Regions from separate parts of the Agromyces sp. Y575 genome, predicted to be linked through region 2. Evidence: predicted binding sites of a transcription regulator. Region 2 holds the regulator's gene; the other holds the start of a gene.
The links. Region 2 encodes LexA, which represses DNA repair genes until DNA is damaged. Its sites were predicted from a motif close to TCGAACANNTGTTCGA; they were not measured.
Positions count from the first base shown of each region.

Region 1 (15,558 bases), on a different contig from region 2:
TGGCGATCTGGTTCACTGTGTCCTTCGAAGGTCTGTGTTCGGTTCTGGGTTCACGTCGGAGTCCGTGTCTGGCCAGGTGAGCGAACCGGAGTCGAGTTCGCCGATGGTCTGGGCGATCCAGCGCGACTCGGCCTCGAGCATCGCCCGGGTGTAATGCACGTTGAGCACGTGATGCCGGGCGATGCCCTTGGCGGCGATGTGTTCGAGCCCGGTGTCGATGAAGCCGATGGTCGCGGCGATCGCCTCGAGTCGTTCGCCGAGCAGCCGGGCCGCCTCGGCGACGGGGAGGTTGTGCGCCTCGCCGATGGCGACCGGGAACTCCGGGTACTCGTTGACATACTCGCTGAGCATCTCCGCGAGCGTTGCGCGCAATGCCTGCCGACCGGAGTCCGTGATCGCGTAGACGGTGCGCTCTGGCCGGTTGCCGGAGCGCTCGACGCCACACTCGGCGATGAGGCCATCGGCGGCGAGCCGCTCGACCGCCCGGTAGAGCGAGCCGGCGTTGACCTTGACGACGCGGTCCTCACGTCGTTGCAGCATCAACTGGTACATCTCGTACGGATGCATCTCGCGCTCGGCGAGCAGCGCGAGCGTGGAGACGGCGAGCGGGTTGAGTCGTGACATCCGCTCCCCTGTACCGATCGGTCGAGTTCAATTATTCCGTTCGGAATAATACGCACGGAACGATTGGATGGCAAACTCCCGCACGAGCACGAGCACGAGCACGACCACGACCATTGGCGATAGCAGCCCGGCGAACCCGTGGCAAGCCCATCCGCCGATCCGAGTCGCTCCGGGGTAGCGAGCGTACGATGACTCGATCACCCGACGAAGGGAGCCACTGATGACGGACACCGACCGCACCATCGACGACGCCGAGGCAGCCGCGAAGGACGCAGCGAACCGAGTTACCGACGCGACCGACGCGGCGCGCGACGCGACCGAGCAGGTGACTGAGACGATGCGCGACACCGCCGAACACGTCGCCGACACCGCCACCGACGCGGCCGACGCCATTGCCGAGCAGGCGAACGCCGCCATGACGAGCGCAAAGGAGGTCGCCGACGACAGCGTCGCCTACGTGAAGGCGCGGTACCGGGAGAATCCGGCACTCGTCATCGCCGTGGGCGCGGCGGCGATCGTCGGCATCGGCCTCGTGATCAAGGCCATCACTCGCCGTTGACGCACGAACCGGCCATCCGCCGCGGCACGGCACGACGGCCCGGTCGCCGACAGCGCGACCGGGCCGCGGCGTGCGCGTCCGGCGCCCAGGGCGCGCGAACGGCGACGGATGTCTCGACGCCTCGGCTCCCCGGTAGAATCGACGCATCCACACTTTCGACACCGGACGGAGAACCGCGGTGCCCACCATCGTCGTCGACGTGATGCCCAAAGCCGAACTGCTCGACCCCCAGGGGAAGGCCGTCGCCGGCGCTCTCGCCCGCACCGGCCACGCCGGCATCAGCGCGGTGCGCATCGGCAAGCGATTCGAGGTGACCGTCGACGGACCCGTCGACGACGCGCTCAAGGCGAACATCCGCCAGATCGCCGAAGACATCTTCTCGAACCAGGTGATCGAAGACGTCGTTGGCATCCACTACGAGGTCACCAACGCCGAACTCGCCGAAGAGGCAGCGGATGCCGCGGCCTCCGCCGAAGACGGCTTCGTCGCCCCCGCCGGCGAGACGCACTGAGGCGCGGGAGACAACGCATGCGCATCGGTGTCATCACCTTCCCCGGCTCGCTCGACGACCGCGACGCCCAGCGCGCCGTGCGCATCGCTGGCGGTGAGCCCGTCGCGCTCTGGCACGGCTCGCACGATCTCGAGGGCGTCGACGCACTCATTCTTCCTGGCGGCTTCAGCTACGGCGACTACCTGCGCTGCGGCGCGATCGCCTCGCTCAGCCCGATCATGACGGAGGTCGTCGACGCGGCGAACCGCGGCCTTCCGGTGCTCGGCATCTGCAACGGATTCCAGATGCTCACGGAGGCAGGCCTGCTCGAGGGCGGGCTCATCCGCAACGACCATGGCTCGTTCATCTGCCGCGACCAGGTGCTGCGCGTCGAGAACGCGTCGACCGAATGGACGAGCGAGTTCTCGGCCGGCCAAGAGATCACGATCCCGCTGAAGAACGGCGAGGGCGGGTTCATCGCCTCGGATGAGACCCTCGACCGGCTCGAGGGCGAAGGCCGCGTGGTGTTCCGCTACGTCGGGGTGAACCCCAACGGCTCACTTCGCGACATCGCGGGCATCTCGAACGAACGCGGCAACGTGGTCGGCCTGATGCCGCACCCCGAGCACGCGGTCGAGCCGGGCTTCGGCCCTGACACCGCGCTCGCGATGCGCTCGGGCGTCGACGGGCTCGGCTTCTTCACGAGCGTCATCAAGCGTGCCCTCGTCGAGGCGTAGCAACACATTTCCGGAAACAGCAACGAGCGACCCGGACGGGTCGCTCGTTCCTGTTCTCATCTCCGATGCAGCGCGTCGTCCTGTTCTCGGGTCGGGCTGAGCCCGCGCGGTCAGCGGTACTCGGGGTTCGCCTCGAAGCCCGAGAGGTCGCCCGCGTCCCGGGCAGCTCGGCCATGCGGCCGATGCTACTCGTGGGCTCACGCCACCGACGGGCATGGACGGCCCCGCCGCCGACGGCCGCACCTTCCGGCCGCTTGGCCGCGCCCGTCTCAGCGCCGCGACAACTCGGTGTCGGTGTAGCGGCCGGGTGCCACGACAGTGCGCGCGCCCGAGACGTACGAGCCGCCGAGCACGTGCACGATCTGGGCACGCTGTGAGGCCGAGCCCATCGCGACCTGCTGAGGGTCGAGCGCGGGTGCCGGAGCATCCGTCATCGTCATCGCCGCGCGCTGCCCGGCCGAACCCATCGCGATCTGCTGAGGGTCGAGCGCGAGCGCCGAGGGCTCGACGTAGGCTGGGAGGGATCCGTTGTTCATGTTGCGTTCCTTCTGTCGGAGGGGTTGTGCGTGATGGGTCGGCGATGCCGGGGCTGCAACCCCGGCATCGCGCGTTTCGAGCGCCTCGGCTACGCCGCGGCATCCTCGCTGCCGACGCTCGCGCGGAGCGCTGCCCCGAGCTGGGCGTCGACGTTCGTCCAGTACTGGAAGAACCGCTCGCGGATCTCGTCGATCGTGATCGACTCGCCCTGACCCGTGAGGGTCACGAGCAGACGAGCCTTCGCCTCGGCCGAGTAGACCTCGCGGTAGAGGGTGCCGGCCTGGCCGAAGTCGCTGTCGTCGGAGCGCAGCGTGTACGCCGAACGCACGAGCTCGCCGTCGGACTCCCAGCCGCCCTCGGCCGCGCGCTCGGCATCGGCCACGGGGCCGCCGAACGAGTTCGGCGCGTAGACCGGGGTGGTCGGCGCGTTGAACCCGTGACGCTGGGCGCCGTCTTGCGAGTAGTTGGCGACGGATGCCGCGTGCGGGGCGTTCACCGGAATCTGGTTGTAGTTCGTGCCCACGCGGTAGCGCTGCGCATCGGGGTAGCTGAACACGCGCGCCATGAGCATCTTGTCGGGGCTGATGGCGATGCCGGGCACCGTGTTCGCCGGCGAGAACGCGGCTTGCTCGATCTCGGCGAAGAAGTTCGCCGGGTTGCGGTCGAGCGTGAGCGTGCCGACCTTCACGAGCGGGTAGTCGGCGTGCGGCCACACCTTCGTGAGGTCGAAGGGGTTGAACCGGTAGGTCTTCGCGTCGTCGTGGGGCATGATCTGCACGTGCAGGTCCCACTTCGGGTGATTCCCCGCATCGATCGCGTCGTGCAGGTCGCGCCGGTAGTAGTCGGCGTCGGCGCCCGCAATCGCCTCGGCGGCGGCCGGGTCGAGGTGCAGGTCGCCCTGCCGCGTGCGGAAGTGGTACTTGACCCAGAACTTCTCGCCCTCGGCGTTGATCCACTGGTAGGTGTGCGAACCGAATCCGTGCATCTCGCGCCATGACTTCGGCAGGCCGCGGTCGCCCATGAGGTAGGTCACCTGGTGAGCCGACTCGGGCGAGAGGGTCCAGAAGTCCCACTGCATGTCGGAGTTGCGCAGGCCCGAGCCCGGGAGGCGCTTCTGCGAGTGGATGAAGTCGGGGAACTTGATCGCGTCGCGGATGAAGAATACGGGGGTGTTGTTGCCGACGATGTCGTAGTTGCCCTCGGTCGTGTAGAACTTCACCGAGAAGCCGCGCACGTCGCGCCAGGTGTCGGGAGAGCCCTGTTCGCCGGCGACGCTCGAGAAGCGCATCAGGGTCTCGACGGTCGCACCGGGCTGGAACACCGCGGCACGGGTGTACGCCGAGACATCCGCGGTCACTTCGAAGGTGCCGAACGCGCCGCCGCCCTTCGCGTGCACGATCCGCTCCGGGATCCGCTCGCGGTTGAACTGGGCGAGCTTCTCAACGAGGTAGCGGTCGTGCAGCACCGTCGCGCCGTCGGCGCCGATCGTGAGGGAGTGGGCGTCGCTGGCGACCGGCGTTCCGGTCTGCGTCGTGGTGGGTGTCGTGATGGGTGTCGTGATGGGTTCGGGCATGCGTCCTTCTCTCTTTTTCTCTTCGTTCTTTCTCTGGGATCGCCGGCCAGCGGCAGGCGGGGCGCCAGGAGGGTGGCGCCCGAGTTCGGGGCGCGCCGGATGAGCCCGGCGCGGGGTGCGGATACGGATACGGATACGGATGGTGGATGCGGAAATGCCGGCGCGGGCGGCTTCGGACTCAGCTCAGCGCGTCGCTCGCGCTGCACTCGAGGCAGATCCCCCAGAACGTGACTTCGGCCGAGGCGATGCGGAAACCGTGCGTTTCGCTCGGCGTGAGACAGGCGGCCTCGCCCACGACGCAGCCCACGTCGAAGACGGTGTTGCAGCGCGTGCAGACGAGGTGGTGGTGGTTGTCACCCGTGCGGGTCTCGTAGAGAGCCGGCGAGCCGGCCGGCTCGATCTTGCGTAGCAACCCCGCTTCGGTCAGCGCGCCGAGCACCCCATAAACGGCCTGCCGGGACGTGCTCGGCAGCGACGCGGCGACGCGGGTGTGCACGTCGTCGGCGTCGAGGTGCTCGCCCTCGAGGAAGGCGTCGAAGACCGCGAGTCGCGATTCGGTGACCTTGAGCCCCGCGCCGCGAAGCCGGGCCGAAGCCTGCTCGCGTTCATCGATGGCGTTCGTGGTCATGGCCTGAGCCTATCGGTTGTCTTGATTTTGTCAAAACAACTTGCGTCGGCGCGGTGGGCTGTCACGTGCCGGGACCGGGTGCCGCACCGAGGCATCCGTTCGCCGAACTCAGCGCGAGAGCGACTCGGGCTCATCGCGGATGCCGAGCATCTCGGCAGCCTCCTCGCGAGTCGGACGCGGGTCGGACGATGCGCTCAGGATGCTGTCGATGAGACCAGGGAACCGCGAGTCGAGCTCTTCGCGACGCAACGAGACGATGCGCGCGGTGCCGGCGACGGCCGTGCTCGTGACGCCCGCCTCGCGCAGCACCTTGAGGTGATGCGATGCGGCAGAGGGCTCTGCGCCTGCCGCGAGTGCGCAGGTGCCGCTGAGGCTGTCGCCGTCGTGCGCGAGCAGCGAGAGGATCGCGCGGCGATGAGGGTCGCTCAGGGCGAACAGCACATCGTCGAGACGGATGTCGGCTGCGGCCGGGTGGGCGAGTGTGCGCATCGCGGATATTCCTCGGGGTCGACTCTTGCTGCGACCAGCATACCCGTGGTTCACTGCTTCAAGAACTTTTGAAATAAGACCATCACTGGAACCTGAGGACTTGTGAACCTGCACCTGCTACTCCTGATGTTCGGAACCTTCGCCACGGGTACGAACGCGCTCATCATGACGGGGATTCTCCCGTTGGTCGCCGACGGCCTCGACACCACGCCCGCCGTCGCCGGGCTCAGCGTCACCGTGTTCGCGCTCGCCTACGCCGTCAGCGCCCCGCTGCTGCCGGTGCTCCTGGCGCGCTTCGAGCGGCGCACGATCATGGTCATCTCACTCATCGGTCTCGTGCTCGGCACCATCGCCTCGATCGCGGCGCAAGACATCACGACCTTCCTCATCACGCGGGCGATCGTCGGCTTCGGCTCGGCGGCCTTCACCCCCCAGGCGTCCGCCGTCGCCGTGGGCATGGTGCCTGCCGAGCGGCGGGGCCGAGCCATCACGATGGTGCTCCTCGGCATCACTGCTGCGAGCGCGATCGGCGTTCCGATCGGCACCGTGGTGGGCAACGCCTGGGGGTACCGCGCCGCGCTCCTGGTGGTCGCGGCGCTCGGGGTTCTGGCGATCGTCGGCATCCTCTTCGTTCCGAAGACGCCGAGGCCGGCGAATCCCGGCTTCGCTGCACAACTGGCGCCGTTGCGCCGCCCCGCCGTGCTCGCCGTCGCCGGCACCACGGCACTCGTGACTACCGGCTTCTTCGCAATCTCGATCTACTTCGCACCTCTGCTCTTCAGCACTGCCGGGCTCGACTCCTCCGCCCTGGCCGCCGTGCTCTCCGCGTTCGGCGTCGCAGGCATCGCATCCCTCCTGTTCGGCGGGCGATACATCGATCGATTCGGCGGCTTCCGCATCACCGCCGTCTCGCTCGTCGCGATCACGATCGGAACACTGGTGTTCGGCCTTGCGACGAACTTCTGGTGGGTCCTTCTCCTTGTGGTTCCGTGGGGCGTCTTCGGCAACATCATCATCCCGGCCCAGCAGTACGAGCTCGGCCGTCTCGACCCCGACAACCCTGCGCCCGTGTTCGCGTTGAACAGCTCGGCGATCTACGCGGGCACCGCCCTCGGCGGCCTGGTGGGCTCGGTGTCCATGAGCATCGCGCCCGTGCAATGGCTCGTCGTCGTCGCTGCCGTTCCGCTGTTCCTGGCGCTGCTCGCCACACTGGCGCAACTTGCGCGAGCGCGTCGCGCCGGGCGAGCCGGCGAGCTCGAACAGGCGTCGACCCCAGACGCATCCGACCTCTCCGACGTCGCCGCACTCGCTGATTGAGCGGCGGGGTGCCGCGGCACCGTGGCTGCGCTGGGGGGCCGTCCACCATTGGATCTTCGGCGCTTCCGGTGTCGCGGGGAGGCGCGTCTGCAAGAGGTCCAACGGCAGAACGAGCTCGAAGTGGATTCTCCGATGCCGCCGCGGTTGAACCCGAGTTACACTCACGTCTATGGACATGCTGAAGGGCGAACAGATCGCCGCGGCCGACCTGACCGACTGGCGCAAACTGGCCCAGGGACTGCATGCCCGGTACGTGGTCGACGACTTCGGCACGGGAGCACGGTTCGTCGTCGCGGTGGGCGAGGCCGGCGACGCGCTCGGCCACCATCCGCGCGTATCGATCGGCAACGGGTACGTCGACCTCGAGCTGGTCAGCGACGACGCCATCTACCGCGACGACGAGGGTACCGAACACGTCGTCGAATGGGTGACCCAGCAGGACGTCGACCTCGCGCGGCGGATCACCGAGATCGCCGCCGACCACGACCTCGACGCCGACCCGGCCTCGGTCAGCGACATCGAGCTCGGCCTCGACACGGCCCGCTCCGCGACCATCGCCCCAGTGTGGGCCGCCCTCCTGACCGGGAGCGCCGAGTCCCAGGGCCGCGGGTCCCCCAGCGACGAGATCCGGGACGCCACGGGACGGGTACCGAACCTCTGGTTCGGGGAAACCGACGAGCACGAGACTCCGCGTCAGCGGTTCCACATCGAGGTCTATGTGGCGCCCGAGGTGGCCGAGCAGCGGATCGCCTCCGCCCTCGCCGCGGGCGGGATCGTCGTCGATGACAGCGACGCGCCCTCGCTCACGGTCATCGCCGATCAGGACGGCAACAAGGGAATCGTCTGCGTCGACGTGTCCGCGGCGAAGAAGGAGTGAACCCGCCGACTCGGGTGACCACAGCGGGAACTATTTCGCGTTTGTTGGCCTGGGAGCGGCCCGGGCGGCGAGGACAGCGGGGACGTGTTCTTCGGCCCATTCCCTCACGGCGCGGAGCGGCACCAGGAGCGAGCGGCCGAGTTCCGTGAGTTCGTACTCGACGTGAGGGGGGTTCTCGTCGAATACGGTTCGGGATATCAGGCCGTCTTCCTCCAGGGACCGGAGCGTTTCCGCGAGGACCTTCGGGGTGATCCCTTGGATTCGGGTCGCCAGGGCGGTGAATCTCATCGGCTCGTGTTCGAGCGCGTTGACGATGAACACCGTCCATCGTGCGCCGATGCGCCGCAGCACGATACGCGATGGACAGCTCGCGGACATGATGTTGTACGCCATATGGAACCTCTCCGGTTACGTTGAAGTCACCAGTTACCTTTCCATAGCGTCGGGTGTATCGGCACCCGATCGGAGAAGAACGTGACTGGAAGACTCGCCAACAAGACCGTCCTCGTCATCGGCGGAACCCACCGCTTGGGCGCCGCCATCGCGGCGGGCGCAGATGCGGAAGACGCACACGTGACCGTCTCCGCACACGCGCCGCGTGATGAGACGACAATGCGCATCGACCTGCGTGACGAGGCGTCTGTGGCTGCGGCCGCGCAGCACATCGGTCCCATTGATCACCTGATCTCGACCGCCAGCATGACGTACAGTGCACCGATCCGCGCGATGGAGCTCTCCCGGGTGCAGGAGGCGATCGCGGCGAAGATCACCGGTCCCCTCCTGCTGGCCAAGCACTTCCAGATCCGGCAATCGCTGACCCTCTTCTCCGGTCAGGTCGCCTGGCGTCCCGGTTCCGGGAGCTATGCCACGGGAATCGCCAACGGCGCCATCGCGTTCGCAGCCCAACACCTGGCCGCCGAACTCGCTCCGGTACGCGTGAACGCGATCTCTCCGGGGATCATCGACTCAGGTCTCTGGGACGCCCGCGGTGCGGAGAAGGCGGCGTTCCTCACCGCAGCCGCCTCCCGGACGCTCGTCGGTGCGACAGGATCCGTTGAAGACGTCGTCGACGCGGTGCTGTGGATCATGTCCGCCCCGTACTTCACCGGCGAGACCCTGCGCCTCGACGGCGGACGCCGGTGACACTCCCCGCGCGAGCGACGCCAGAGCCGGCCGGCTCAGCGGTCGGTGCGGCGCTCGAGCGGTTCGGGCAGCACCCAGCGCTTCGGGCGCTCGGCGTCGACGGCGACGGGCTGCGAGCGCCCGCGGATGTAGAACATGACGAGGGATGCCGCGATGAGCGCGGTGCCGAGCGGCAGCACGAGTGTGTTCACCAGGTCGATCGCCAGGAGCCAGAAGATCAGCACGGTCTGCCCGGGCTGGGCGTTGAGCCAAGCTGTCGCGTAGAGCTCAGGGCGCACGTACGCGGCCAGGACGGCTCCCGCGAGCGACAGGGCGACGCCCCACCAGAGCGTTCGCTTCGGCATGCTGTCCCGCATCGGACCTCCTCGTTCGGAGGCAAACGCTACCAAGGAACGTCCGCGATGACCATGGCGGTTCCGCGGCGCTCGGAGTCCGCGGCATCCGCTCTGGCCGAAAGAGCGCTCAGTACTGCAGCAGCGAGAAGATCTCGTAGCGGTCGCCGAGCGCGCCGCGCCCGCCGAGGTCGGTGAGCTCGAGGGCGACCGAGATGCCGGCCACCTGCCAGCCGGCGCGTTCGACGAGCCGTGCGGCGGCCGCGACCGTACCGCCGGTCGCGAGCACGTCGTCGACGATGAGTACGCGGGAACCCGGCGGCAACTCGCCCTCGTGCACCTCGAGCGCTGCGGTGCCGTACTCGAGGGCGTAGTCCTCACGGAGTACCGCTCGCGGCAGCTTTCCGGCCTTGCGAATCGTGAGCACGCCTGCGCCGCAGATCGCCGAGGCTGCACCCGCGATGAGGAACCCGCGCGCCTCGACCCCGCCGATGTCGTCGAACCGGCCGGCGAACGGCTCCGTCAGAGAGGTGCCGAGCGCGTGCAGCGCCGGCCCGCTCGCGAACACCGGGGTCAGGTCGCGGAACGTCACGCCCGGTTCGGGGAAATCGGGGATCGACGCGATGAGGCTCGAGACGAGCTCGCGTGCAGACTGCTCGGTCACCGGCCAAGGCTACCGCGCACCGGCCGAGCGCGAGTGCCGGTCGAGCTCGTCGAGACCTCGAGGCGACGGTTTCGACAGGCTCAACCAGCAGAGGAGACGACGGTTTCGACAGGCTCAACCAGCAGAAGAGACGGCGGGTTTCGACAGGCTCAACCAGCAGAGGAGACGACGGTTTCGACAAGCTCAACCAGCAGAAGAGACGGCGGGTTTCGACAGGCTCAACCAGCAGAAGAGACGGGGGGTTTCGACAGGCTCAACCAGCAGAGGAGACGGGGGGGGGGGGGGTTCGACAGGCTCAACCAGCAGAAAAGACGGGGGGTTTCGACAGGCTCAACCAGCAGATGGGTCAATCGTTCGTTCGATGCGGGCATGCAGCCGGGCCTGACACGATGGAAGCAACCGAGCTCTGGAGCGCCTGTGTCACCGAAACGCCTGTACCGCGGCCTCGCCTTCGCCGAGGCCGTCACGTGGACGATCCTCATCGTCGCGATGATCCTGAAGTACGCCGCCGGCGTCGAGTGGGCGGTGCTCGTCGGCGGTTCGATCCACGGGTTCGTGTTCCTGTCGTACGCCCTCGCCTCGGTCATCATCGGCGTCAACCAGCGCTGGAACGTCGGCCGCATCGCCTTCGCCGTGCTCACCGCGATCGTGCCCTACGCGACCATCCCCTTCGAACTGTGGCTCGTGCGAAAGGGCCACCTCGAGGGCGACTGGCGCCGCGAGAAAACGGATCATCCCGCCGATTCGAACTGGGTCAACGGACTGCTGCGCTGGTTCCTCGCGCGGCCCGTGCTGCTCGTGTCGCTCGCGGTCGTCGGCATCGCCGTCGTCTTCGCGGGGCTGCTCGTGATCGGCCCGCCCGGGGGTCGCGAGGCTTGATGAGGTGCGGATGCCGCGGCATCCGCTCTCGGACGTCGACGCTGTTGTGGTCGCCGATGCCGTGCCGAGACCGATCGGCAGGGTCTCGATACGCGCTTCGCGCTACTCGACCAACGGCTGCGGCTGCGGCTGCGGCTGCGGCTGCGGCTGCGGCTGCGGGAAGATTGCAGCATGCCCATCCTCAACAAGGACATGGCGGTCTGCATCTCGCTCGCGGGCCGGCCGTCGAACCTCGGCACACGGTTCCACAACTTCCTCTACGACGAGCTCGGCCTGAACTTCATCTACAAGGCGTTCACGACCGACGACCTCGAGGGCGCCGTGCGCGGCATCCGTGCGCTCGGAATTCGCGGATGCTCCGTGTCGATGCCGTTCAAAGAGGCGGTGATCCCGCTCGTCGACGTCGTCGAGCCCTCGGCGGCGGCGATCGAGTCGGTCAACACGATCGTGAACGACGGCGGCGTGCTCACCGCGTCGAACACCGATTACGAGGCGATCGCGCAGCTCATCGCCGAGCACGAGCTCGACCCCGCGCAGCGCGTGCTCGTGCGCGGTTCGGGCGGCATGGCGAAGGCCGTGGTCGCGGCGTTCCGCGGCGCGGGCTTCGACGACGTGGTGGTCGTCGCGCGCAATTCTTCTCTCGGGCCGGCGCTCGCCGGGCAGTACGGCTACGCGTGGACGCCGACCGATCCCGAGCCCGGCGCCGACGTCATCGTGAACGTCACCCCGCTCGGCATGCACGGGGCGGATGCTTCGGCGCTCTCGTTCTCGGCGGAGCATGTCGGTGCGGCATCCGTGGTGTTCGACGTGGTCGCGTTCCCGGCGGAGACGCCGCTCGTCTCAGCAGCGCGGGCCGCCGGCAAGCTCGTGATCAGCGGGGCCGAGGTGCACGCGATGCAGGCAGCGGCGCAGTTCGAGCGCTATACGGGCGTGCCGCTCACGCGCGAGCAGATCGAGCGCGCCGCCGCGTTCTCACGAGCCGAGTAGCTGCCCCGCCGGTCGAGTAACGCGCGACGAAGGAGCCCCACCGCCGGTCGAGGAGTGCGCGACGAAGGAGCCCGCGTATCGAGACCCCGCCCCCAGGTCTCGATACGCTCGCTTCGCTCGCGACTCGACCAACGGAAACGACTCGACCAACGGTCGAATCGTCAGCGGTGCACGCGATTGACGGCAGCGGTCCAGATGAGGGCGGTGCTCGAGCACGCGAGCAGCGCCACGAAGACCCACGGAAGTCCGCCGAGCCCGATCACGCCGAACAGGATCGCGCCGAGCAGCGCCCCGCCGCCGATGCCGGTGTTGAAGGCCGTCGTGTAGATGGATGCCGCGGCATCGCGGATGCGCGCCGACGCCGAATGCAGCAAGCGTGTGTTGAGCATCGGCGGGAGCGCCCCGAACGCCGTGCCCCACAGGAGGAAGCACGCGATGCCGACGCCCGGCACCTGCGGGAAGAGCGCGAGACCCGCGACGCCGAGGCCCGTCGCGATGAGCGCGACGGCGAGTCCGACGGTGGGGCGGCGTCCGAGCACGGTTCCCGCGAACACGAGGCCGACCGCGCCCGCGATGCCGTAGGCGAGCAGCATCGGGCTGATGGCGCTGGCCGGCAGTCCCATGACCTCGGTGATGAAGGGCGCGACGTAGGTGTAGAAGGTGTACGCACCGACCATCGTGACCGCGGTGATCAGGCAGACGACGAGTACGGGCACGAACGTGGGATCACTGCGCAGACGGAGCGGCGCGGCATCCGTCTCGCCCGCATGGTGCCGTACTGGAGGAAGGAATCGCCAGACGAGGAGGGCGCCGAGGAGTGTGAGCACGCCGATTCCGGCGAACGCGAGCCGCCAGCCGAAGGCCTGGCCGAGCGCCGTGCCGAGCGGAACGCCGAGCACGAACGCGAGCGAGCCGCCCGCGACGCTGATAGAGACGGCGCGGGCGAGCTGCTCCTTCGGCACGAGGTGGCCTGCGTACGCACCGACGACCGACCAGAACAGGCCGTGGGCTGCGCCGCCGAGGATGCGGGTGGCGAGCACCGTGCCGTAGTTCGGCGCGAACGCGGTGAGCACGCAACTGACCGCGAGCACGGCGAGCGCGATGACGATGAGGGTGTGTCGCGGCATCCGCTTGGTCAGGGCCGACAGCGGCACCGTGAGCACCACGACGGTCGCGGCGAACACGGTGACGAGCAGGCCGATGAGGGGCTCGCTGACCTCGAGCTCGCGGCTCATGTCGGGCAGCAGGCCCGTCGGGATCATCTCGATAGTGACCGAGAGGAAGACGGCGGCGGCGAGCACGATGAGGCCGAGCCACGGGAACGGCGGCGCGAGGGCGGGCGTGGTGTCGGTTCGATCGACGGGAGTGGACGGCGTCATGGGAGTACCTGAGCGAAGGGCGTTCCCCGCGGACGGCGGGGCGGGGCTCCGCGAGTGGCCGACGGCGGGTCGACTGCGCGCTGATGTGCGCGCCCAGGGCCGCCGAGAATGCGGCGACCGCGTTCAGTCTACAGAGCGGATGCCGCTGGGTGCAGGTGGTTCGTGGGGGTTCGCGGGGTTCGTGGAGGTTCGCGGGTGGCTCGTGGGCGGCTCGGGTTCCGGGGGCGGTGCACCTCGGGGCGGCGCGCTTCGGGGCGGCGCATTCGGGCGGTGCACCTCGGGGCGGTGCACCTCGGGGCGTCCCACTCGAGTTCTCCACATTCGAACATTCATTCGTATTTGAGTCTGAAACCCGCTAGAATAGTGACATGCCCGAAGCCCCTGCAGCACTCCGCGAACTCGAAGCGGTGTGCGCGTCGGTGCTGCAGGAGTGGGCGGGAGCCCTGCTCGCCGCGTCGCGCGACGCTGAGGCCGACATCGGCGTCATGAGCGACGACGGGCTCATGCGCGCGACCGAGTCGTTGGCCAGGCTCGGTCGCCGCGTCGAGGCCCTGCAAGCACGTTGCGCAGCCGGCATCGCCGAGCGCTCGCGTGGCGGTGGCGACGGCGACGACTTGTCGCGAAAGCACGGCTTCTCCTCGCCCGAGCGGCTGATCGCACAGACGACCGGCGGCCGCTACTCCGATGCCGCACGGCTCGTCGCGGTGGGTCAGGCCACGAGCCACCGTGCCTCGTTCACCGGCGAGGCCCTGCCCCCGCGGCATCCGCATGTTGCTTCCGCGCTCGATGCAGGCACGCTCGGCGTCGCTGCGGCCGAGGTCATCCGCCGGTTTCTCGACCACCTGCCGCCGGTCGTCGCGCGCGACGAGGTCGACGCCGCAGAACTGCTCCTCGTCGACCGCGCTCCGATGGTCGGCGTCGACGGGCTCACGCGCTTGATCAAACAGCTCGAAGCGCACCTCGATCCAGACGGTGTGAAGCCGCGCGAAGACGAGCTCCGGTCCCGGCGAGGTCTCTCCATCTGGCAAGACGCGGCGGGCATGATCAATCTGAAGGGCGCGTTCGATCCGGCGAACGGGGCACCGATCAAGCTCGCGATCGAGGCGCTCGTCGGTGCCGAACTGCACCGGGCACGAGATGCGAAGCGTCCGTTCGGGGCGACGGGCGACCACACGGCGCCCGGCTCCGGCGCCGACGGCAACGCTGACGGCAACGCTGACGGCGATTCTGGCGCAGGTTTCGTGTCCGACCCAGGTGACGGCGAGGTCGAGGCCGCCGACCCCCTCTTCCGCGAAGAACGCACGATCGGGCAGATGAACGCCGATGCGCTGGCCGACATCGCGAGGCTGTCCCTCTCGAGCGCGGCCGCACCGCCAGCACTTCGAGGGGTCAGCGTCGTCGCCCGCATCGATGTCGATGCGCTCGTGACAGGGCGTGGGCACGCGAACATCGACGGCGTCGATCAGCCCGTGTCGGCCACCACCGCGCGCGAACTCGCCGAGTCGGCCGGGGTCGCCCCGCTGCTCATGCGCAACGGATGCGAACCCCTCGAGCTCGGCCGCGCGGCAAGGCGATTCTCCCCGGCCCAGAAGATCGCGCTCGTCGAACGAGACGGCGGCTGCGCATGGCCGGGCTGCCACCGACCCCCGTCGCATGCCCAGGCTCACCACATCGCGTGGTGGAAGCGCCACCGTGGCCGCACCGACGTGGCGAACGGCATCATGCTCTGCAGCTTCCATCATCATCGGGTCCACGACGACGGGTGGAGCATCTTCATCCGCGATGCTCGCAGCTGGTTCGTCCCGCCCGCACACCTCGACCCCGAGCAACGGCCCCGACCGGGCAATGTGGCAGCGCGTCACCTCCTGTCTCGCCATGGCCCAGCACGGCATCCCGACAATTCGCCGCAGGTCGAACGGCAGCGGTCGTTGCCCACGCCTGTGCCCATGCCCGTGCCCGTGCCCACCACCTCAGCCTCGGCCGCCGGAGTGGTCACAGCGGTTGCGTGAGACCGGTCGCATCGCAACGGCCGGTCGGGGCGCCACGGTCGCACCACAGCGCCCGGTCGGGGCGCCACGGTCGCACCACAGCGCCGGGTCGGGGGCGCCACGGTCGCACCACAGCGCCCGGTCGGGGCGCCGCAGTCGCACCACAGCGGCCGGTAGACTTGCGGGGTCAGGCATCCGCCCCGCGGCATCCGCTCGCCGCCGTTCTCTGGAGCTCGCCACTCGTGACCACTGAAGCCCCCGCCAACACCGCTGCCCCTTCGACGGGCTCAGGGAGCACCGCGACGCCGGCGCTCGACACCGTCGAGGTCGCCGCAGTGACTCCTGAAAAGGAGCA
Region 1 covers NZ_JCAIUI010000002.1:1,187,846-1,203,403, reverse strand. Annotated here, with positions in the region: gene AC1C2U_RS11810 (DHA2 family efflux MFS transporter permease subunit) at 1-16, opposite strand, end outside; gene AC1C2U_RS11805 (PadR family transcriptional regulator) at 13-624, opposite strand; gene AC1C2U_RS11800 (hypothetical protein) at 845-1,183, shown strand; gene purS (phosphoribosylformylglycinamidine synthase subunit PurS) at 1,362-1,694, shown strand; gene purQ (phosphoribosylformylglycinamidine synthase subunit PurQ) at 1,712-2,410, shown strand; gene AC1C2U_RS11785 (hypothetical protein) at 2,680-2,946, opposite strand; gene AC1C2U_RS11780 (catalase) at 3,036-4,520, opposite strand; gene AC1C2U_RS11775 (Fur family transcriptional regulator) at 4,699-5,148, opposite strand; gene AC1C2U_RS11770 (ArsR/SmtB family transcription factor) at 5,257-5,637, opposite strand; gene AC1C2U_RS11765 (MFS transporter) at 5,764-6,954, shown strand; gene AC1C2U_RS11760 (4a-hydroxytetrahydrobiopterin dehydratase) at 7,124-7,831, shown strand; gene AC1C2U_RS11755 (winged helix-turn-helix transcriptional regulator) at 7,862-8,224, opposite strand; gene AC1C2U_RS11750 (SDR family oxidoreductase) at 8,306-8,974, shown strand; gene AC1C2U_RS11745 (hypothetical protein) at 9,010-9,330, opposite strand; gene AC1C2U_RS11740 (adenine phosphoribosyltransferase) at 9,437-9,970, opposite strand; gene AC1C2U_RS11735 (DUF3817 domain-containing protein) at 10,388-10,849, shown strand; gene AC1C2U_RS11730 (shikimate 5-dehydrogenase) at 11,021-11,836, shown strand; gene AC1C2U_RS11725 (MFS transporter) at 11,998-13,215, opposite strand; gene AC1C2U_RS11720 (DUF222 domain-containing protein) at 13,584-15,224, shown strand; gene purL (phosphoribosylformylglycinamidine synthase subunit PurL) at 15,539-15,558, shown strand, end outside.
Region 1: a site for LexA is predicted at 13,537-13,552, ahead of AC1C2U_RS11720 (DUF222 domain-containing protein). Genes of this name have one in related genera too.

Region 2 (15,558 bases):
GTGGAATCCGAGTCGAAGGAGCTCGATCGAGATGCGCTCGCGCTGGCTGCGAATCTCTTCGACCATCGCGAGCATCTCGGCCGCGTGCGCCAGGGCGCCGAGGGCGGCCGCCTGGGTGAGCGCGGAGAGGTGGTACGGCAGTCGCACGAGCCGGAGGGCGTCGATGGCGGCCGGATCACCGGCGAGGTAGCCGACGCGGGCACCGGCGAATGCGAACGCCTTGCTCATCGTGCGCGACACGAGCAGCCGGGACCGCCCCGGCAGGAGCGTGAGCGCACTCGGAGTTCCGGGGTCGGCGAACTCGAAGTAGGCCTCATCGACGACCACGATGCCGCGCGCCGCGTCGACGACCGCCTCGATCGTCTCGAGTGAGAGCGGCGTACCCGTCGGGTTGTTCGGCGCGCAGAGCAGCACGATGTCGGGATCGTGCTCTCGCAGCGCCGCTACGGCCGTTTCGGGGCTGAGTTCGAACTCGTCATCGCGACCGGCGGTGACCCACTCGGTGCCGGTGCCGGAGGCCAGCAGGCCGTACATCGAATAGGTCGGGGCGAAGCCCAGCACGGTGCGGCCCGGCCCGCCGTATGCCTGAAGAATGTGCTGGAGCACTTCGTTCGAACCGTTCGCGGCCCAGATCTGCGCCGGCTCGAGGCCGTGGCCCAGATAGCCGGCGAGTGCATGGCGCAACTCGGTGAACTCTCGATCGGGATAGCGATTGAGGGTGAGAATAGCGGCGGCGACGCGAGCGACCACATCGTGTGCGACGTCTTCGGGAATCGGATGCGTGTTCTCGTTGACGTTCAGCGCGACCGGAACGGACTGCTGCGGAGCCCCGTACGGGGTGCGACCACGAAGGTCATCGCGGATGGGGAGGTCTTCAAGACTCGTCACCCTTCAATGCTAACGATGCGCACCGAGGCCATTCGGCCAAGCCGTCATCGACCGACGGAAGCCCGAGGCTTCGCCTATTCGCGTGTCACGGGGCGGCGGGAAGTGCGAGGCGCTGACCGGGTTCGACCACCGCGTCATCGAGCCCGTTGAGTCGCATGATCTCAGCGATGATCTCTCGCACATCGGCCCCGGGGTCGATCGACTCGGCGATCTCCCAGAGCGAATCGCCTTGCCCGACCGTCGTGTACTCGAACGACGCAGCCTGGAACGAGACGCCCCTGGATTCGACGTCGGCCGCGGCGCCGCCCGCGCCGATCACCGCCACGAATGCCCACACCACGAGCGGAAGTGCGGCGAGCGACGTGAACACGATGCGACCCCGTCGCGTCAGCCGGAGCCTCGTGCGCGCGGAAGCCACCGACGCCGCCTCCTCTCGCGGAAGGGCCTTCGGGGGCTGGAAGCCGGTCGTAGCGATCGCTGCACTCATGTCACACCTCCTGTAGGAGTCGCATCCGACCCTCGGCCGGGAGGGCCGGATGCGAAACTCTGTTCCGAACATACATTCGAATGACGAACAACGCAAGGGCGGACGCGGGGAATTCCGACGGACGGATTCCGCGACACACTCGAACAAATGTTTGCCGCGCGCGCGTGAGGCGGATACAGTTTCGAATGTCTGGAAGGGAGTCGACCGGACATCACCGACATCCGGTCGCGAAGCGGCCGCTACGAGGGGCGAAGACGTTGAGCACCGACATCGACGACGTGCAGGCGGCCGGCAGGCCACGCCGCCGAAAGAGCTTGAGCGCCAAGCAGATCTCGATCCTCGAGATGATCCAGCGCTCGGTCTCCAGTCGCGGCTACCCGCCGAGCATGCGCGAGATCGGTGACGCCGTCGGCCTCTCCTCGCTCTCGAGCGTCACGCACCAGTTGAACCAGCTCGAGCTCGCCGGGTACCTTCGGCGCGACCCCAACCGCCCTCGTGCGCTCGAAGTGCTCATTCAATTGCCCGGTGTCACCGAGCGCGCTGTGACCTCCTCCGACCCGACCCCGGTCGGTGACGCGGCCATGGTGCCGCTGGTCGGCCGTATCGCCGCGGGCGTGCCGATCACGGCTGAACAGCAGATCGACGAGGTGTTCCCCCTCCCCCGCCAACTGGTCGGCAAAGGCGAGCTGTTCATGCTGAAGGTCGTGGGCGACTCCATGATCGACGCCGCGATCTGCGACGGCGACTGGGTCGTGGTGCGATCGCAGCGCACAGCAGAGAATGGTGAGATCGTCGCGGCGATGCTCGACGGCGAGGCGACCGTGAAGGTGTTCCGCCAGCGCGACGGTCACACCTGGCTGCTGCCGCGGAACAGCGCGTTCGAGCCCATCGTCGGCGACCATGCCGAAGTGCTCGGCAAGATCGTCGCGGTGCTCCGAGCAGTCTGACTGGGCAACCCCGCCAGTCCGTTCCGGAGCGGCGGGGAGGCACGGCTCTATGCTGCAGTCTGAACCGCGGGTCGAGCCGCGGCGAGAGCGCTCCCGACCGCGGCAGGCGTCAACGCGTTGAACCAGTCGAACACTGCATCCATGAACCCCGCGTGATCGTCACGGAACACCGTGTGGCCCGTGCCGCTCAGGGTCGCGACGGTCATGCCCTGTCCGCGCAGCTGCCGGGCGATCTTCGCCGTGATCAGCAGGCTCTTCTCCGCCAGGAGCACCAGAGTGGGGGCGACGAGGCGCACGGGCGGCACCAGCGGTCGCGTATCGGTGAAACCGAGGATGGTGCGCTTGTCCCAGTCTCGAAGCGTCGCGAGCTCGATCTCGACGTCGACCGCACTCCACTTCGGATTCATGCGCACCAGGGCCGACCGGCGCGGCCTCGGTGCTATCGCGAAGAATGCCTTGAACGCCCACCCCTTCACGCCCTTCGGGAAGGAGAAGGCCGGGTCGATGTAGATCGCCGCGCGAGGCGCGAGCCGATCGGCGACCAGGCTCGCCACCAGTCCGCCGAGCGAGTGACCCATGACGAGATCGGGCGGGCCGTCGAGCATCGGCGTGAGCGTCTCGACGACGTCGCTCGCCCACGCGGCGGGCGAGTAGTGCACAGCGCGCGGGCTGCGTCCATGACCCGTCAGGTCGACCGCGAGCACCCGGAACCCCTGCGCCTCGAGTTCGGCAGTCACTCGGTGCCACGCACGGGAATCGGACATGATGCCGTGGATGAGGACCGCGGTTCGCGAACCCCCGCCGGATTCGTGGACCGCGAGTTGCATGAGACCAAGCTACGCGCTGCGGCTGTGCGTCGCCTCGGCACCAGCCGAGCGTCGGCCGTACGCCGGCCGGGCCCCATCCGCACGCTGACCGAACGGATGCCGAACGGATGCCGCGAGCCGCGGCATCCGCTCGCCCGTGCTACCCGGTGGGTATCGAGGCGGCGCGACCGGCCCGCACCGCACGGGTCGCCTCGACGATGTGCCGCAGCGATGCGACGGTCTCGTCGTAGCCGCGCGTCTTCAGGCCGCAGTCGGGGTTGACCCAGAGCCGGGTCGCGGGGATCGCGGCGGCTGCGCGCTCGAGGAGCGCCTGCACCTCGTCGACGCTCGGCACGCGCGGCGAGTGGATGTCGTAGACGCCCGGGCCGATGCCGTGATCGAATCCGCTCGTCTCGATGTCGTCGACGACCTCCATGCGGCTGCGGGCCGCTTCGATCGAGGTGACGTCGGCGTCGAGGTTCTTGATCGCATCGATCACGACGCCGAATTCCGAATAGCAGAGGTGCGTGTGCACTTGCGTCGCGGAGTCCGCACCGCCGGTCGCGAGGCGGAAGGCACCGACCGACCAGTCGAGGTAGGCGGGCTGGTCGGCACGCTTCAGCGGCAGCAGCTCTCGGAGTGCGGGTTCGTCGACCTGAATGACCCGGATGCCGGCCGCTTCGAGATCGGAGATCTCGTCGCGCAGGGCGAGTGCAACCTGTCGCGCCGTGGCGCCGAGCGGCTGGTCATCACGCACGAACGACCAGGCGAGGATCGTGACAGGGCCGGTCAACATGCCCTTCATGGGCTGCTCGGTCAGCGACTGGGCGAACGCGGACCAATCGACCGTCATCGGCGCTGGCCGCGAGACGTCGCCCCAGAGGATCGAAGGACGCGTGCAGCGCGAGCCGTACGACTGCACCCAGCCGTGCTTGGTGACCGCGAACCCGTCGAGGAGTTCGGCGAAGTACTGCACCATGTCGTTGCGCTCGGGTTCGCCGTGCACGAGTACGTCGAGTCCGAGGTCTTCCTGCAACCGCACGACGCGTTCGATCTCCTCGCGCATGAGCGAGGTGTACTCCTCGCCCGTGAGCGTGCCGCCCACGAAGCGAGCGCGGGCACGACGGATCTCGCCGGTCTGCGGGAACGACCCGATCGTCGTCGTCGGCAACTCGGGCAAGCCGAGCGACGCCTGCGCCGCAACACGCTCGTCGTAGCTCGCGCGGGCGAAGTCGCCCTTCGTGAGCGAGGCGAGGCGGTCGCGCACGACCGGCACGCGCACACCCGGCGCACCGCCACGATCGGCGAGGGCAGCGGATGCCGCGGCGAGCTCGCCCTCGATCGAGGCGCGCCCGTTCGCAAGTCCGCGACCGAGCGCGGCGACCTGGCCCACCTTCTGGTTGGCGAACGAGAGCCAGCCGACGAGTCGGGCATCGAGCGCATCCTCGTCTTCAACGTCGTGCGGCACGTGCAGCAACGAGGTGGAGGTGGACACTGCGACCGACGCGGCGAGGTGCTGAACTGCTTCGAGCTGCTCGAAGGCGGCAACCAGGTCGCCGCGCCAGATGTTGTGTCCGTCGATGACGCCCGCGACCACGGTCTTCGCGGCGAGCGACTCGGCCGTCGCGGGGTCGAGCGACTCGGGCAGGGCACCGCGCACGAGGTCGAGGCCGATCGCCTCAACCGGGGTGGCGGCGAGGGCGGGCAACGCGTCGTCGAGCGAGCCGTATGGCGCGGCGACGAAGATCGCCGGGCGGCGCTCGAGGGAGCCCAGCGCGTCGTAGGTCGCGGCGACGGAATCGAGTACCCGGTCGCGCGCGACGTCGATGCTCTCGCTCACGAGGGCGGGCTCGTCGAGTTGCACCCATTCGGCTCCCGCTTCGGCGAGCTCTTCGAGCAGCGCTGCGTAGACGGGCACGAGGTCGGCGAGCCGGTCGATCGGCTGGAAGCTCTCTGTCGCCCCGGCGGCCGGCTTCGCGAGCAGCAGGAACGTGACGGGGCCGACGATCACGGGCCTGGTCACGAAGCCCGCGGCCTTCGCCTCAGCGAATTCGGAGAGGATCCGCTCGGCGTGCAGCGAGAATGCGGTGTCGGGGGCGATCTCGGGCACGAGGTAGTGATAGTTCGAGTCGAACCACTTGGTCATCTCGAGCGGGGCGTCGTCGCCGGCACCGCGGGCGATCGTGAAGTACCCAGCGAGGTCGACACCCCCGTGCTCATCGGCGAGCCCAGCGAAACGCAGCGGCACCGCACCGACGGCGACGGCCGCGTCGAGCACCTGGTCGTAGAACGAGAAGGTCTCGGGAATCCCGGAATCCGTGCGGCCGAGGCCGATAGAGGCGAGGCGTTCACGTGTCACGGCCCGGAGTTCGGCGGCCGACTGCTCGAGCTCGTCAGCGGAGATGGAGCCGGCCCAGAACGCCTCGACTGCTCGCTTCAGCTCGCGCCGACGCCCGATGCGCGGGTAGCCCAGGATCGTCGCGACCGGGAAGGCGGGTGCGGAGATGGTCATCGTGCGGTGTTCCTTTCGTCCGCGAGCCGGTCGGCGCGCAGCCCGAGTCGTTCGACGACGTCGAGCACGGCCTCATGGCGGTTGAAGGTGTAGAGGTGCAGGCCCGGGACGCCGCCCGCGATGACGTCGGCGGAGAGCCGGGTGGCGAATGCGATGCCGAGCTCGGCCTGCGCCGCGGCATCCGGTTCGATCTCGAGGTTGATCGCCAGCTCTGCCGGCGGCTCGACGGCGGTCAACTCGGTCAGGCGTGCCAGGCGAGCGGGCGTCGTGACGGGCATGATGCCCGGCAGGATGGGGATCGTCACGCCGCCGACGCGCGCACGCTCGACGAAGCCGAGATAGTCGTCGGCACGCCAGAACAACTGCGTGATCGCGAGATTCGCCCCGGCGATCTCCTTGGCGAGCAGCGTGTCGACGTCTTGCCCGACGCCGCGCGAACGCGGGTGTCCGTTGGGGAACGCCGCAACCGCGACACGCTCGGGGCGAGGCCGTTCCTTGATGCGAGATGCGCCCGGGGTTCCCGGTACGTCGACCTGGCCGAACGGCTCCCGTTCCTCCTGCACTCGGTGGATGAGCTGCACGAGCTCCGCGGCGCTGCCGAGGTCGCCGATGCCGGCATCGGGGTCGGCGTCGGTCGGCGGGTCGCCGCGCAGAGCCAGGAAGCTCGTGATGCCGGCGTCGAGGAACTCGCGCACGAGCCTGTTCGCCTCAGCGTGGGAGGAGCCCACGCACGTGAGGTGGGCCATCGCTTCGACATGCGTGTGCTCGAGCATGTATCGCAGCACCGTGAGGGAACGCGCGCGGGAGCTGCCTCCGGCACCGAACGTCACCGAGACGAATGCGGGATCGACCTCGGCGAGCCGATCGATGGTGCGGCCGAGGGCCAGCGCCGCGGCATCGGTGCGCGGCGGGTAGAGCTCGAAGGAGATCGGCAGGCCGGGCCGACAGTCGTCGCCCGATGCGTCGGATGCGGTCGATGCCATGGTGCTCCTGCTGGCGAGCGGCAACGGGGCGAACACGGCAGGCCGCGCTCCCCCGGCCGGAACGGCGGGTGGTTCTCGCGGGCGGGTGCCGGGCTCGGCGGTCGCTCCATGTGATCGGCTTCGGGCCGATCACAGATCGATCAAGAGCGACGATACGCCCATCCGCCGCCTGCGGACGTCTGTGACGCGAGGTGACACGAGGTCGCGGCATCCGTCGAGCTTTCGAACCACGGATGCCTCGGCGGTCGCGCCGGGTCAAATGCCGCGCTGGTCAGGCGCGCGCAGGTGCCCCGGTACTCGGTGACTGGTCGAGCGGCAGGTCGTTCACGCCCGAACGGATGCCGCCGCGAACTGCTCGAGCTGGCCAGCGAGTTCGGGCGAGGCAAGCGCACGGACACGCGTGCCGTCTTCGACATACTCGATCGACAGCACGCGCCCGGTCTCGTGGAGGGTCGAGACGACATCGCCCCGGTCGTATGGCACGAGCAGGTCGATCTCGACGGCAGGGTCGGGCAGCATGCGTGCGATCGCCTCGAGCACCTCGGGGATGCCCTCGCCCGTGCGGGCCGAGGCGAAGATCGCGCCCGGTTCGAGCCCGCGCAGCACGAGGCGGTCTTCAGGCGTCACGAGGTCGGCCTTGTTGAAGACGATGAGCTCGGGGATGTCGCGTGCCCCGACTTCACCGATGACGTCGCGCACCGTGGCGATCTGCCCGGCCGGGTCGGGGTGCGCTGCGTCGACGACGTGCACGATGAGATCGGAGTCGGCGACCTCCTCGAGGGTCGACCGGAATGCCTCCACGAGCTGGTGCGGCAGGTTGCGCACGAAGCCGACGGTGTCGGCGATCGTGTAGATGCGCCCGTCGGCCGTGGTGTTGCGACGCACGGTTGCGTCGAGGGTCGCGAACAGGGCGTTCTCGACGAGCACCCCGGCTCCGGTGATGCGGTTCAGGATGCTCGACTTGCCGGCATTCGTGTAGCCCGCGATCGCAACCGACGGCACCGCGTTGCGCTTACGGTTGGCGCGCTTGGCTTCACGCGCGGGCTTCATGCCGACGATCTGCTTGCGCAGCTTCGCCATGCGGGAGTGGATGCGACGCCGGTCGAGCTCGATCTTCGTCTCACCTGGGCCACGGGAACCCATGCCCGCGCCGGTGCCGCCGACCTGGCCACCGGCCTGTCGGGACATCGACTCACCCCATCCGCGGAGCCTGGGAAGCAGGTACTCGAGTTGGGCGAGTTCGACCTGCGCCCTGCCCTCACGGCTCTTCGCATGCTGGCTGAAGATATCGAGGATCACGGCGGTGCGGTCGATGACTTTGACCTTGACCGCGTCTTCGAGCGCACGACGCTGACTGGGCGCGAGTTCCGTGTCGGCGACGACCGTGTCGGCGCCGAGGGAGGAGACGATGTGCCGCAGCTCTTCGACCTTGCCACGGCCGAGGTAGGTGCTCGGGTCGGGATGCGGTCGGCGCTGCAGCACTCCGTCGAGCACTCGGGCGCCTGCCGTCTCAGCGAGCGCGGCCAACTCCCGCATGGAGTTCTCGGCCTCGTCTTGCGAGCCCTGCGAGTACACGCCGATGAGCACGACGTTCTCGAGGCGCAGCTGTCGGTACTCGACCTCGGTGACGTCTTCGAGCTCGGTGGAGAGCCCGCCCACCCGACGGAGGCCCGCTCGCGCCTCGCGGTCGTACTGCTCGCCGTCGGTGTCGGAACCGGCGCCGGAGGCCGCGTCAGGCGCCCTGAGCGCCGCTGCGGCATCGGATCCGAAGCGGGTCACGCCTGCCTTGGTCTCGGCGCCGCGGAGTACCCGCTCGACGGCATCGTCTGCGGAGTTCGGTTCGGCGTCATTCATCGTGTTAACCCTAGTTCCCGTCGCTGCGATAGGTTCCCCTGTATGGCCTCCGACCACTATTTCTCCTCTCGTCCGGGCGGCGAGGCCACTCTCCGCACCATCACCGTCACCCTCGCGGGTCGCGAGCTCTCGCTCTCCACCGCGGGCGGCGTCTTCAGCCCCGAACATCTCGACACCGGCACCCGCATCCTGCTCGACCGCGCCGCGGCACCTCCGGCAACGGGCGACCTGCTCGATCTCGGCTGCGGCTGGGGCGCGATCGCGATCTCACTTGCGCTGCGATCTCCGGATGCCACGGTGTGGGCCGTCGATGTGAACGAGCGTGCCCTCGACCTCGTACGTCGTAACACTGCTCGTCTCGGCATCACCAATGTCAACGCGGTATTGCCGGGGGATGTTCCCGCCGATGTTCGATTCGCCGGCATCTGGTCGAATCCGCCGATCCGGGTCGGCAAAGCCGAATTGCACGCGATCCTCATGCAGTGGCTGCCCCGCCTCCAAGACGACGCGAGTGCGTGGCTCGTCGTGGCCAAGCATCTCGGCGCCGAGTCGCTGCAGCGCTGGATCGATGACGAGCTCCCACTCGACGTCGTTCGTGCAGCTCACGACAAGGGGTTCCGCGTGCTCGAGGTGCGCCACGCGGCATCCGCTCGCTGAGCCCGTCTGCCCGCTGAGCCCGTCTGCCCGCTGAGCCCGTCGAAGCGGACTGGCCCCGTTCCCTTCGACAAGCTCAGGGATTGCTCGGGTCAGGCGAGGCTGAGCACTCCGTCGAAGACGAGCTCGGCCGGCCCCGATAGCGCGACGTGCTCGCCGTCGTCGGCCTTGAACATGCGAACGCCCAGCACGCCGCCGGGTACCTGAACCCGCCACGTGTCGGGCGCGGACTCGCCCGCCCAGTGCCGCACCGCGAGCGCGGATGCCACCGCACCCGTGCCGCACGAGAGGGTCTCACCCGAACCACGCTCGTGCACCCGCATGCGGATGCGACCGACTCCGTCTTCGACGAGCGGCTCGGCGGGCACGACGAACTCGATGTTGGCACCGGCCTCGGGCTCGGGCTCGAGCACCGGCTGGTATGCGAGATCGAGCCCCTCGAGCTCATCGTCATCGGCCAGGGCGACCACGATGTGCGGATTGCCGACGTCGATGCCGAGTCCGGGCCGGGCGACCGGGAGGCTCTTGGCGCGCACGAGCGGCTCCCCGCCGGCGAGACGCCAGCGACCGAGGTCCGCCTCGAAGCCCGACGCGGTGCGGCGAACGGTGCGCACTCCGGCGCGCGTGCCGATCGCGATCGCGGCGTCGGGGCCGAGGTCGGCGAGCCCCTGATCGAGCAGGTAGCTCGTGAACACCCGAATTCCGTTGCCGCACATCTCGGAGACGGTACCGTCGGCGTTCCAGTAGTCCATGAACCACACTGCCTGCGGGTTCTCGGCGAGAGCCGCCGCGCCGTCGTCGAGATTCGCCGAGCGAACGGCGCGGATGACGCCGTCACCGCCCACCCCGAAGTGGCGGTCGCAGACCGCGGCGATCTGGGTGGGCGTGAGTTCGGTCTCGCCCTCGGGATCGCTGAAGAGCACGAAGTCGTTGCCGGTGCCCTGCCCCTTGGTGAACCGCAGATCAAACGCCATCGGATCAGTCTATGGCCGCCTGGCGGGCGAGTTCCGTGGCCCGGGCGAGCGGGTCGTCTGCATCGATCGTGGCGGCGTCTCGATACCGCTTGAACCAGCTCACCTGGCGCCGTGCGTAGGTGCGCGTGAGCTGTTGCGTCTCGGCGATCGCATCGGCGCTCGACATGCGCCCCGTGATCTCACCGAGTGCTTGGGCGTACCCGATGGCTTTGCGAGCGGTGACTCCGCGCTCGATTCCCTGCGGGATGAGTCCGCGCACTTCCTCGACCAGACCTCCCCGCCACATCTGCTCGACGCGCGCATCCAGCCGCTCCACAAGTGGTGCTCGCTCGCTTCGGAGGTGCACCACGTGATGCGCACGCCACGGCACGGGTTGGTCGGGCAATCGCGCCGCCTTCGGTTCCCCGGTGACCTCGATGACCTCGAGCGCGCGCACGAGGCGGCGGCCGTTCTGCGCGTCGACACTCGCGGCGGTCGCGGCATCGATCGCACGGAGCCGCGCGTGCAGGAGCCCCGGGCCCTGCTCGGCGAGTTCGGCTTCGAGGCGGGCGCGCACCGCAGCATCCGTGCCGGGAAAGCGGAAGTCGTGGATGACCGACGAGACGTAGAGTCCGGATCCACCGACCAGCAATGCGACGCCGCCGCGTGAGAGCACGTCGTCGATCGCGGCACGGGCCGCCGACTGGTATTCGGCGACGGATGCCTCGGCGACGACGTCGAGCACGTCGAGCAGGTGGTGCGGCACCCCGCGTCGCTCATCGAGCGGGAGCTTCGCCGTGCCGATGTCCATTCCGCGGTAGAGCTGCATCGCATCGGCGTTCACGACCTCCGCAGTGCGGCCGTCTCGTGCGAACGCCTCGGCGAGATCGAGCGCGAACGCGGACTTGCCTGTGCCCGTCGCGCCGACGATCGCGATGAGGGTCACGTCAGCGTTGGCCGTCGGCGGGATCGTAGATCGGCATCGTGCCCACTCCGGGCGAGATGAGCGGCTCGCCGCCCCGTGCGCGCAGCGTCGGCAGGCCGAGCGAGACGCGACCGGCGACGGATGCCCCTGGCGCCGCCGGGACGCCGCAGCTCTCAGCTTGGGCGCGATCCCATGCGTCTCCGGCCTGGGTGCGACGAATGCGCAATGGCGCATCGTCGACTGAATCGGCGAGCAGGTGGAACGGTGCGGCCTGCGTGATCGTGACGGAGACGACGTCGCCCGGGCGCGGCACCTCGGAGCCCTCGGGCACCTCGAAGTGCACGAGTCGACTGTCTTCGGCGCGACCGCTCAGCCGATGGGTCGCGTCGTCCTTCTTTCCGTCGGCGTTCGAGACGAGCACTTCGACGGAGTGGCCGACGAGTCGTTGGTTCTCTTCCCAGGAGATGCGATCTTGCAGGGCGGCGAGTCGTTCGTATCGCTCCTGCACGACCGCCTTCGGTACCTGGTCCTCCATCGTGGCGGCGGGGGTGCCGGGCCGAATGGAGTACTGGAAGGTGAACGCCGAGGCGAACCGTGCTGCTTCGACGACGCGAAGGGTCTCTTGGAAGTCCTCTTCGGTCTCGCCCGGGAAGCCCACGATGATGTCGGTGGAGATCGCGGCGTTGGGAATCTTCGCGCGCACGCGATCGAGGATGCCGAGGAACTTCGAGGAACGGTAGGAGCGGCGCATCGCCTTGAGGATTCGGTCGGAACCCGACTGGAGCGGCATGTGCAGCTGCGGCATGACGCTCGGCGTCTCGGCCATCGCATCGATGACGTCATCGGTGAAGGCAGCGGGGTGCGGGCTCGTGAATCGGATGCGCTCGAGTCCGTCGATCTGGCCGGCTGCTCTGAGCAACTTGCCGAACGCCTGCCGGTCGCCGAACTCGATCCCGTAGGAGTTCACGTTCTGGCCGAGGAGTGTGATCTCGACGACGCCGTCGTCGACGAGCGCCTGGATCTCGGCGAGGATGTCGCCCGGCCGTCGGTCTTTCTCTTTTCCGCGCAGCGCAGGCACGATGCAGAAGGTGCAGGTGTTGTTGCAGCCGACCGAGATCGACACCCAACCGCTGGAGCTCGAGTCGCGCTTGCTCGGCAGCGTCGACGGGAAGACCTCGAGCGAGTCGAGGATCTCGAGTTGCGCTTCGTCATTGTGGCGGGCGCGCTCGAGCAGGCTCGGCAGGGAACCCATGTTGTGCGTGCCGAACACGACATCGACCCAAGGCGCCTTCTCGAGGATGACGTTCTTGTCTTTCTGCGCGAGACAGCCGCCGACCGCGATCTGCATGCCCGCGTGCCGTCGCTTCACCGACGCGAGGTGGCCGAGGTTGCCGTACAGCTTGTTGTCGGCGTTCTCTCGCACCGCACAGGTGTTGATCACGACGATGTCGGCTTCGGCTCCATCGGCGGGAACATAACCTGCAGCCTCGAGCGAGCCCGAGAGTCGCTCCGAATCGTGAACGTTCATCTGGCACCCGAAGGTGCGGACTTCGTAGGTACGCGGCGACGCTGCCGCTTCAGCGACCTGGTCGCGGGGTGTCTCATGAAGGGAGACGTCGTGAATGGTGCTCATGATCGCACCAGTTTACGAGCCATCCGCCGCGAGCGCCGCCGTCACCGCCTCGCGCACGATGTGGCCGGGGTACCCGCGGCGCTGGAGGAACGCCGACAGGCGCCGTTCGGCAGTCTGCCGGTCGAGGCCCCTGAGCTGACGCGCTCTGCGCTCCGCGACCGCGCGCGCGTTCTCGAGCTCGGTCTCGGGGTCGAGGTCTTCGACGGCTTCACGAGCGAGCGAAGCGTCGACACCTCGGCGCCCGAGCTCTTGCAGGATCGCTCCGCTGCCTCGGCCTCGGCGCACGCCATGGCTGTGCACCACCTGCTCGGCGAGTCGGGTGTCGTCGAGGTAGCCGAGTCGCTCGTAGCGCTCGATCCACTCCTCGACCTCGACGTCATCGAGCCCATGTTCGCGGAGCACAGCTCGCACTTCGGAAACCGAGAGCGCCGAGCGGCGCAGCCGCGAGACGACGAGCCGATCGATGCGCGCATCTCGCTCGGCGCCGCTCTCGTCGGGAGCCGACTCTTCGGCCTCTGTCGCACGCCGACGAGCGCCACGGGCGCCACGGGCGCTGGGAGGTGCGGGTTCCGTCGCCGGCGCGAGCGCCACAGGCTCTCTCGTCGGCGCAGGAGACGCAGGCTCGCTCATCGGTGCAGGAGCCGCAGACTCCGTCATCGGTGCAAGCACCACAGGCTCTCTCATCGGTGCAGGAGCCGCAGCCTCCTTCGTCGGCGTGCGCCGACGAGCACCATCGGTGGGAGGCGCCGCAGGCTCTTTCGCCCACGGCAGGTAGGTGACCGGGGCGAGCCGCTCAGATGATGCATCGTTCATTTCAGTGCCCACCCCGGTCATCTCCGCTCGTCGTCGCGGTACCCAATTGGTCAGGCGCCCTTGCGCCCGAGCTTCGGCTCGATGGACTCGACGTTCGACGGAACCGCCGCAACGGCCGGCTGGCCGACGTTGAGCTTGACGAGGATCTTCTGCTCGATGTCGGCGGCGATGTCAGGGTTCTGCAACAGGAAGTTGCGGGCGTTCTCTTTGCCCTGGCCCAGCTGATCGCCGTCGTAGGTGTACCACGCACCCGACTTCTTCACGATCGCCTGATCGACGCCGAAGTCGATGAGGCTGCCCTCGCGCGAGATGCCGGTGCCGTACAGGATGTCGAACTCCGCCTGCTTGAACGGCGGCGCCATCTTGTTCTTCACGACCTTGACCCGAGTGCGGTTACCCACCGCCTCCGTGCCGTCTTTCATCGTCTCGATACGACGGATGTCGAGTCGCACCGAGGCGTAGAACTTCAGCGCCTTGCCACCGGCGGTGGTCTCGGGGCTCCCGAAGAAGACGCCGATCTTCTCGCGCAACTGGTTGATGAAGATCATCGTCGTGTTGGTCTGGCTGAGACCGCCCGTGAGCTTGCGGAGCGCCTGCGACATGAGGCGCGCCTGGAGACCCACGTGCGAGTCGCCCATCTCGCCCTCGATCTCGGCGCGAGGCACGAGCGCCGCGACAGAGTCGATGACGATGAGGTCGATGGAGCCGGAGCGCACGAGCATGTCGGCGATCTCGAGTGCCTGCTCGCCCGTGTCGGGCTGGGAGACGAGGAGTGCATCGATGTCGACGCCGAGCTTCTTGGCGTATTCGGGATCGAGCGCGTGCTCCGCGTCGATGAACGCAGCGATGCCGCCGGCCTTCTGCGCGTTGGCGATGGCGTGCAACGTGAGCGTGGTCTTGCCCGAGGACTCGGGGCCGTAGATCTCGACGATGCGGCCGCGCGGGATGCCCCCGATGCCGAGCGCGATGTCGAGCGCGATCGAGCCGGTCGGGATGACCTCGACGGGGGCGCGATCTTCACTGCCGAGGCGCATGACCGAGCCCTTGCCGAATTGGCGGTCGATCTGTGCGAGCGCGGTCTCGAGTGCTTTCTCGCGGTCTGCTGGTGATGCCATGGGTGGGGCTCCTTCTTGCTCGATTGCTGCTGCCTGTAGGCTGTCGTTCCACGTTGCGGGCCCAGACCGGCTGGTGCTGGCCCGCGGCGTCTCGCGACAAGGCGGTTGCGGTGTGTTCCGACGCATCGACCGTATGATCAGCCACCGACATCCGACGCCGGTTCGACGAGGATGTGGACGGATGCGCTGTTGCTCCTGCTGTTGAGGAGCCTAACGCAGTCTCCGAACGCATGTTCGAAGAATCGCCCGCGTGTCGAACGCTTCTTCGGGCGTGATGTTGCAGCCGTACAGCGCTACGACTGCCGAGGCGGGTGAGATTCCCCGGGGACCGGCCTGCCGGCTCCGTGCCGGCGCGACTCGGGGACATCCGTCGCCTCGCAGAGCGCCAGCCAGACCTCCCGAGGCCGAATGCCCGCAGCGAGTGCCTCACGTGCCGTGCGGTCGCCGAGCGACGCGAGCACGAGGTCGCCGACCACCACGCTGCCGTAGCCCGCGCCGAACTCGGCGTCGACCGCGGTGTGGAACTCGCTCAGCTTCACGGGTGCCTCCCGGACAGGCGATCGGCCGGTCCGAGGACCGGCCGATCGGCGTTTCGCAAGTGGGTGGTCAGCGGACCATCATGTCGGCGTCGAACTCGGCGACGAGCTCGTCGGGCAGGCTGTCGGGCACTACCGAGAGGCCTTCGATCACGGCGATACGGTCACCGACCTCGTGCATGATCACCGAGATGGGCGTGTCGAGTGCGTCGGCGACCGACGCGAGAATCTCTGACGAGGCCTCTTTCTGGCCGCGTTCAACCTCGCTCAGGTAGCCGAGCGCGACGCTCGCCTTGGAAGCGACCTGACGAAGGGTGCGACCCTTCTGCAGGCGGAAGTCCCTCAGCACATCGCCGATCTCCTGTCGAACCAGGACCATCGGGAACCTCCTTCTCTCTGCCTGCGACTCCGCTGGAGCCGGAAACCGGAGCGTCAGTCTACCCGACTCTCCG
Region 2 covers NZ_JCAIUI010000003.1:778,328-793,885, reverse strand. Annotated here, with positions in the region: gene AC1C2U_RS15785 (histidinol-phosphate transaminase) at 1-888, opposite strand, end outside; gene AC1C2U_RS15780 (LysM peptidoglycan-binding domain-containing protein) at 974-1,375, opposite strand; gene lexA (transcriptional repressor LexA) at 1,645-2,322, shown strand; gene AC1C2U_RS15770 (alpha/beta fold hydrolase) at 2,370-3,149, opposite strand; gene metE (5-methyltetrahydropteroyltriglutamate--homocysteine S-methyltransferase) at 3,289-5,640, opposite strand; gene AC1C2U_RS15760 (methylenetetrahydrofolate reductase) at 5,637-6,623, opposite strand; gene hflX (GTPase HflX) at 6,948-8,477, opposite strand; gene AC1C2U_RS15750 (class I SAM-dependent methyltransferase) at 8,520-9,134, shown strand; gene dapF (diaminopimelate epimerase) at 9,224-10,105, opposite strand; gene miaA (tRNA (adenosine(37)-N6)-dimethylallyltransferase MiaA) at 10,110-11,030, opposite strand; gene miaB (tRNA (N6-isopentenyl adenosine(37)-C2)-methylthiotransferase MiaB) at 11,032-12,642, opposite strand; gene AC1C2U_RS15730 (regulatory protein RecX) at 12,655-13,455, opposite strand; gene recA (recombinase RecA) at 13,506-14,570, opposite strand; gene AC1C2U_RS15720 (DUF3046 domain-containing protein) at 14,864-15,109, opposite strand; gene AC1C2U_RS15715 (helix-turn-helix domain-containing protein) at 15,177-15,485, opposite strand.